2 linked regions of the Thiocystis violascens DSM 198 genome follow. The protein of the gene in region 1 binds, or shares a complex with, the protein of each later gene. Links are inferred from orthologs where the notes say so. Each region holds a gene or a part of one and is shown on either strand. Other genes may lie near its edges.

Region 1 (3,317 bases):
TCTCAAACACGGCGAGCACCGCCATTTCGCGATTCTCGACGCGGCCATGAACGACCTGCTGCGCCCCGCCCTCTATCAGGCCAACCAGGACATCGTCCCGGTCGTGCGCGCGACCGACGCCGACCCCGCCCGTTACGATCTGGTCGGGCCGGTCTGCGAGACGGCGGACTTTCTCGGCAAGGAACGCACCCTGGCCCTGCGCGAGGACGACCTGCTCGCCGTGCGCGGCAGCGGCGCCTATGGTTTCACCATGAGTTCCAACTACAACAGCCGACCGCGCGTGGCCGAGGTGATGGTCGATGGCGACCGGGCGACGCTGGTGCGGGAACGCGAGACCGTCGCCAGCCTCTTCGCGGGGGAGTCCGTGCTGCCGTGAAACGCCGTCTCGAACCCGAGTTAATGGATGGCGTCGAGCAGGCGCTCGCCTATGCCGAGGCGGATTTCTCCGAATCCAACACGCTGTTTATCGAACTGCTGAAACAGATGCGGCCCGGCGATCTGCATGGCGCGCGCGCGCTCGATCTCGGCTGTGGTCCGGCGGACATCAGCATCCGCTTTTTGCGCGCCTACCCGAAAGCGACCTGCGACGCGCTCGACGGCGCCCAGTCCATGCTCGACCTTGCGCAAACCGCGCTGGACGGGCTCCCCGGCGTCGCGCCGCGTTGCCGGTTGATCCGCGACATCATCCCCTCCACGCAGATTCCGAGCGTCCACTACGACCTGATCCTGTCCAACAGCCTGCTGCATCATCTGCACGATCCGCAGGTACTCTGGCGCGGCATTCGGGAGGCCGCTCGGCCGGGCGCGCTGGTGCTCGTCATGGACCTGATGCGCCCGGCCTCCGCCGGTTGGGCCGAGGCGTTGGTAGCGACCTATGCCGATGGCGCCCCGGAGATTCTGCGCACCGACTTCCGCAATTCGCTGTTCGCCGCCTTCGAGCCCCAGGAGGTCGTCGCCCAGCTTGCCGAGGCCGGACTGACCGCGCTGGAGGTTGCGGTCGTCAGCAACCGCCATCTGGCCGTTTCGGGACGTTTGCCCGGCCCGGCGTCGAGCGGAGCCGAAGCACCTGTGCTGAGCGGAGTCGAAGCATGAGTTTGCGCTTCACCAAGATGCATGGACTCGGCAACGACTTCGTCGTCTTCGACGCCATTCGTCAACGCGTCGATCTCGACCCCGCGACCATTCGCCGCCTCGCCGACCGGCGCTTCGGCATCGGCTGCGATCAGATCCTGCTGGTGGAGCCGCCGCGTCTGGCCGGCACCGACTTCCACTACCGCATCTTCAACGCCGACGGCTCCGAGGTCGAACAGTGCGGCAACGGCGCCCGCTGTTTCGCGCGTTTCGTCCGCGATCAGGGTTTGAGCGACCGCGACGAGATCCCGGTCGGGACCGCCGCCGGCGCGATCCGGCTCTATCTGGCACCGGACGGACAGGTCCGGGTCGACATGGGACCGCCCGAATTGACGCCCGAGCGCATCCCCTTTCAGGCCGACACCTCAAGCCCAACCTACGACCTGGAGGTCGCTGGCGAGACGCTGACCATCGGCGCGGCCTCCATGGGCAATCCGCATGCCGTGCTGCTGGTCGAGGATGTCGAGACCGCACCGGTCGCCCGTCTGGGTCCACTCATCGAGTCGCACCCGCGCTTTCCCCGCCGGGTCAATGTCGGTTTCATGCAGATCCTGACCCCGGCGCACATCCGCCTGCGCGTCCATGAACGCGGCGCCGGCGAGACCCTCGCCTGCGGCACCGGGGCCTGCGCGGCGGTCGTCAGCGGACGCTTGCGCGGCCTGCTCGACACCCGCGCGCGGGTCAGTCTGCCGGGCGGGGATCTTATGATAGAGTGGCGCGGTTTATCCCAGACGGTCTGGATGACGGGTCCGGCCGAAACCGTGTTCCAGGGGGAAATCGATCCATGAGGGCACAGTCGTGAACAGTCAGCAAGCCGAACCGGCCACACCCGAGGATCCCGAACTCAACACGCGAGTGACGAACTATCTGCTCAATCATCCAACCTTCTTCGAGCACAACCCGGATTTACTGCTTGCCCTGCGGGTTCCGCACCACACCGGCGGCACCATCTCGTTGATCGAGCAGCAGGTGCGGATCCTGCGCAAACAGCTTGAGACCGAGCGCAACCGTCTCAGCCACCTAATCTCCCGCGCGCGGGAATATGAAACGCTGTCCGCCCGTCTGCATGGTCTGGTGCTGCAACTGCTGTCGGTCAACGATCCAGAGCACCTGTGTCACCTCCTCAAGGACGGTCTGCGCCGGGAGTTCCACGCCGAGGCGGTCAGCCTCAAGCTCTTCCCTCTAGCGCCGGCGGAAAACGACCAACTGGATCCGCTGACCGCGGCTTTCCGTGATTTCGTGGAGCGCGAACACGCACTCTGCGGCCCCTTGAACGAAGAGAAAGGCGTCATCCTGTTCGGCGAAATGGGCGTCGCCATGCGGACCGCGGCCCTGATACCGATCCTCGCCGATGGCCAATCCGGTGTCCTCGCCATCGGCAGCGCGGATCCGGAACGCTTTCGCCCCGAGATGGGCACCGACCTGCTCGACCAGCTTGGCGAAATCGTCAGCCATAAGCTGAAAGCGGTTCCGCTCGCGCCGTGCAGCCATTTTTAACGTCCGTTCGTATCGAGTCCATTGACGTACGAATCGCCATCGATGAACGCCGAGACATCTCCAGATCCGATCGGACCTTTTATCGCCCATCTCGCCCATGAGCGTCGCTTGGCCGACCATACCCTGACCAATTATCGCCACGACCTGGAACGTCTCGCCGCCTGGCTGACCGACACCGAGACCGGAGCGATCGACCGGCTCGACGCACAGAGGGTGCGTCAATACATTGCCTGGCGCCACCGCAACGGCGCCTCCGGCAAGACCCTGCAGCGCGAACTTTCCAGCTTGCGCAGTCTCTACCGCTGGCTGCTGCGCGAGGGCCGCGCGGACGCCAACCCCGCCGTCGGCGTGCGCGCACCCAAAACTCCGCGCAAGCTGCCGGTCACGCTCGACGCGGACCAGTTGTGCAGCCTCCTGGATCATGCCGACGACGATGTATTGACGATCCGCGACACCGCGATGATCGAGCTTTTCTATTCCTCGGGCCTGCGTCTGGCGGAGCTGGTCGGGGTGAATCTGGGCGACATCGATATGAGCGAGAGCGAACTCTCGGTCCTCGGCAAGGGCGCCAGGACGCGCCGCGTTCCGGTCGGCGCCAAGGCGCGCGAAGCCGTGCAATCCTGGCTGCGGGTGCGCGCCAATCTCGCCAACGCCGACGAGTCCGCACTCTTCGTCAGTAGCCGCGGTAC
Region 2 (3,312 bases), 1.3 Mb from region 1 along the record:
GCCGTCATAGGTTTTGAAGAGCGTGTTCTGGATGACGATCTTATGCCCCAGGTCGACGAAGGCATTGAGAAAGAGCATCAGGATGAAGGAGATGAAGCCGGCGATGCGAAATAACTGGCCCATGGACGGTGCCTCATGATGCGCCGATCCCCGTGGATCCTTGGCGCGGAATGGACAGGATTAAACCGCGCCCAGCGCGGTAGGCGATGTTTATGGATTAAAACAACCTCGGCAGCCTCTGTGACGGTCGGAGCGGGCGCGGTTTAAGCGAATAAAAATAGAAATTTTAAACCGCGTCCTGCCAAGGCATCGTGGATGCGCCAAACGTCGAACTCACTCGAAACTCAGTCTCTCGCTCTGGATGCGGTTTAACAGGATTTCGCCGGATTGACAGGATTTTTTTAGCGGTCAATCCCGCAAGGAGAGGATGGTCCAGCCGCGGGATTCCGCAATGGCGCGGAGTTGGGTGTCCGGATCGACGGCCACGGGTCGCTCGACCCGCTCCAGAAGCGGTAGGTCGTTGTGCGAGTCGCTGTAGAAGGTGCTTCCGGTCAGATCCCGCCGATGCTCGGCGAGCCATTGTTCCAGGCGGATGACCTTGCCTTCCCGAAAGGCCGGCACGCCTTCGACTTCGCCCGTGTATTGACCGTTCGATTCCGCCGGCTGGGTCGCGATCAGGTGCGGGATGCCGAAACGCGCGGCGATGGGCGCGGTCACGAAGGCATTGGTCGCCGTCACGATCATGAGCGTATCGCCGGCGGCCTGGTGCTTGGCGATCAACTCACGCGCCGCCGCGAGCATGATCGGCTCGATCAGCTCGGCGACGAACCGCTCGCGCAGTGCCTCCAGCCGCTGACGGGGGTGATCGCGGAGCGGTCTCAGCGAAAAGCGCAGAAATTCCTGGATGTCCAGCGTTCCGGCCCGGTAGTCGCGATAGAAGCGTTCGTTTTCGCGTTCGTAACGATCGCCGTCCACGATGCCCTCGCGCGCGAGGAAGCGTCCCCAGAGATAATCCGAGTCGCCATTGAGCAGGGTATTGTCGAGATCGAAGATGGACAGGGCCATGGACCGGAGAACTCCCAGGAAAAGCGTGGTCGTGAAAAAGTCGTTGAGACGGAAAAATCCGGCAGTTGGCGAGCAAACCGTCGCGATTCGCGCCGATCGTCGGCAATTCGAGATTCCGATCCCAGATTGCGCGCCGCTCCCGGACCGGTCATCCGGGCGCGGAATTGGCGTCGGGAATCATCTTGCCCGAGCAAGCTCTTGATTAGCAATCGCTTACGTAGTGCATCGCTTGCCGGAAACAACTCGGATATGGAAGAATGGGCATAGACCTGACAACAGGATGACGATTCCTTGATCGACCACGACGGTTTTCGACCCAACGTCGGCATTATTCTGAGCAATCGGGATCGTCGCTTATTCTGGGGACGCCGTGTTGGCCAGAATGCATGGCAATTCCCCCAGGGCGGCATCAATGCCGACGAAACTCCCGAAGAAGCGATGTACCGGGAACTTGAGGAAGAAGTCGGCCTGAAAGCCTTACAGGTCACTATTCTGGGCAGCACCCGGGGCTGGTTGCGTTACCATCTGCCCAAGCGCTATATCCGTCGGCATTGCGGGCCGACCTGCATCGGTCAGAAGCAGGTCTGGTTCCTGCTCCGGGTGGATTGCGGGGAGGACGCCTTCTGCCTCGATACCACGGATAAACCCGAATTCGATGCCTGGCGTTGGGTCCGGTATTGGCAGCCGCTCCAGGAAGTCGTCTATTTCAAGCGTCGCGTCTATCAACAGGCGCTTGAGGAATTGGCGCCCATCCTTTATCCCGAGGGCTTGCCGCGACACGAGGAGTACTTTACCGGGGTCGCGGGGTTTCTGCGCCAGCGCCATCCTTAGAGCGGCGCTCGATACAACGGTTCGACATCGTATGAGCGGTCCCCGCAGGCGCCTGCTATCCCATTGGATCCGAGCGCCTGTCGCGGTCAACCGGGCATGCCGAATGTTCGCCTTCTCCCTTGTCTGTTCATCCAGGTATCCGCTTGTCAGAGAATCCAACCTTTCTCCTCGCGAGTCCTCCGCTCAGTATGCTGGAGTCGTTGCGGCGTATCGTTCAGGAAGTCAATAACGCCCAGGATCTCGAGCAGGCGCTGACGATCATCGTGCGTCGCGTCAAACAGGCGGTCGGCGCCGATGTCTGCTCCGTGTATCTCAACGATTTCGATAACCGCTGTCATATCCTGCACGCGACCGAGGGACTGAGCGGCAATGTCGTCGGGCGGGTGCGTCTGGAGCTTGGCCGCGGACTGATCGGTCTGGTCAGCGAGCGCGCCGAACCGATCAATCTCGACGACGCCGCGACCCATCCGCGCTACGAACGGATCGTCGACATTGGCGAGGAGAGTTATCACGGGTTTCTGGGCGCGCCCATCATCCAGAATCGCAAGGTGCTCGGCGTGCTGGTGCTGCGCCAGCGCCAGCGTCGCCACTTCGAGGAGGACGAAGTCACCTTCGTCATGACCCTGGCGTCGCAACTCGCCGGGGCCATCACCTATGCCCGGACCAGTGGCGAACTGGTGCGTCTTCAGGATGACGGCATTCCGCAGCGCTTTCTGCCCGGGCTGCCCGCCTCGCCGGGAATCGGCATCGGCCAAGCGGTCGTGGTCTATCCACCGGCCGATCTGGATGCCGTCCCGGATCGCCGTCCCGACAGCTTGGATGTGGAGGAGGAGGATTTTCGGCGCGCGGTGCGCAATGTGGTCAATGACCTGGATCGCTTCGCGGCGCGGACCCAAAAGCTTTTGAGCACCGAGGACATGGCGCTGTTCGACGCCTGGCGCCTGATGCTGGAGAGCGACACCCTGATCGACGGCACCCTGTCGCGCATTCGCGCCGGCAACTGGGCGCCGGGGGCACTGCGCGAGACGATCACCGAACACGCCAAGGTCTTCGACAACATGGACGATGCCTATCTGCGCGAGCGGGGGTCCGATGTCCGGGATCTGGGGCGCTGCGTGCTGATGCACCTCCAGAATCTGACCGCCGCGCCAATCCAGTACGCGCCCCAGACGATCCTGGTGGGTGAGGAAATCAGCGCGATGCAGATCGCCGACGTGCCGCGCGAAAAGCTCGTCGGCATCGTCTCCACCACCGGCTCGGGGTCGTCCCATGTCGGGATTCTGGCGCGCGGCATGGGCGTGCCGGCAGCGATGGGTGTCGCGGATTTACCGGTCGGGCGGGCCGAGGGACGGGAAATGGTGGTGGACGGGTATCGCGGGCGCGTCTATGTCGCCCCCGGCCCAGCGGTTCGCTCCG

Evidence for each region.
Region 2: the proteins of dapF (region 1) and THIVI_RS17545 are in contact, whole or in part, in a solved structure (PDB 5YGU), measured with the Escherichia coli proteins. The link is inferred for Thiocystis violascens DSM 198 from one-to-one orthologs.

What each region holds. Positions count from the first base shown.
Region 1 is NC_018012.1:2,608,570-2,611,886, forward strand. What follows is about bases 5-3,003. They hold dapF (diaminopimelate epimerase), read left to right. Parts: upstream 5-1,088; coding sequence 1,089-1,919; downstream 1,920-3,003. Other genes in these bases: lysA (diaminopimelate decarboxylase), read left to right, coding at 5-376; THIVI_RS11550 (class I SAM-dependent methyltransferase), read left to right, coding at 373-1,092; THIVI_RS11560 (DUF484 family protein), read left to right, coding at 1,930-2,628; xerC (tyrosine recombinase XerC), read left to right, coding at 2,671-3,003. Also shown: more of lysA, read left to right, coding at 1-4; more of xerC, read left to right, coding at 3,004-3,317. UniProt on the Escherichia coli protein: Involved in the succinylase branch of the L-lysine biosynthesis and in the biosynthesis of the pentapeptide incorporated in the peptidoglycan moiety. Catalyzes the stereoinversion of LL-2,6-diaminopimelate (L,L-DAP) to meso-diaminopimelate (meso-DAP).
Region 2 is NC_018012.1:3,949,702-3,953,013, forward strand. The notes cover bases 133-3,126. They hold THIVI_RS17545 (RNA pyrophosphohydrolase), read left to right. Parts: upstream 133-1,356; coding sequence 1,357-1,896; downstream 1,897-3,126. Other genes in these bases: THIVI_RS17540 (histidinol-phosphatase), read right to left, coding at 409-1,065; ptsP (phosphoenolpyruvate--protein phosphotransferase), read left to right, coding at 2,085-3,126. Outside these bases: THIVI_RS17535 (acyl-[ACP]--phospholipid O-acyltransferase), read right to left, coding at 1-123; more of ptsP, read left to right, coding at 3,127-3,312. UniProt on the Escherichia coli protein: Master regulator of 5'-end-dependent mRNA decay.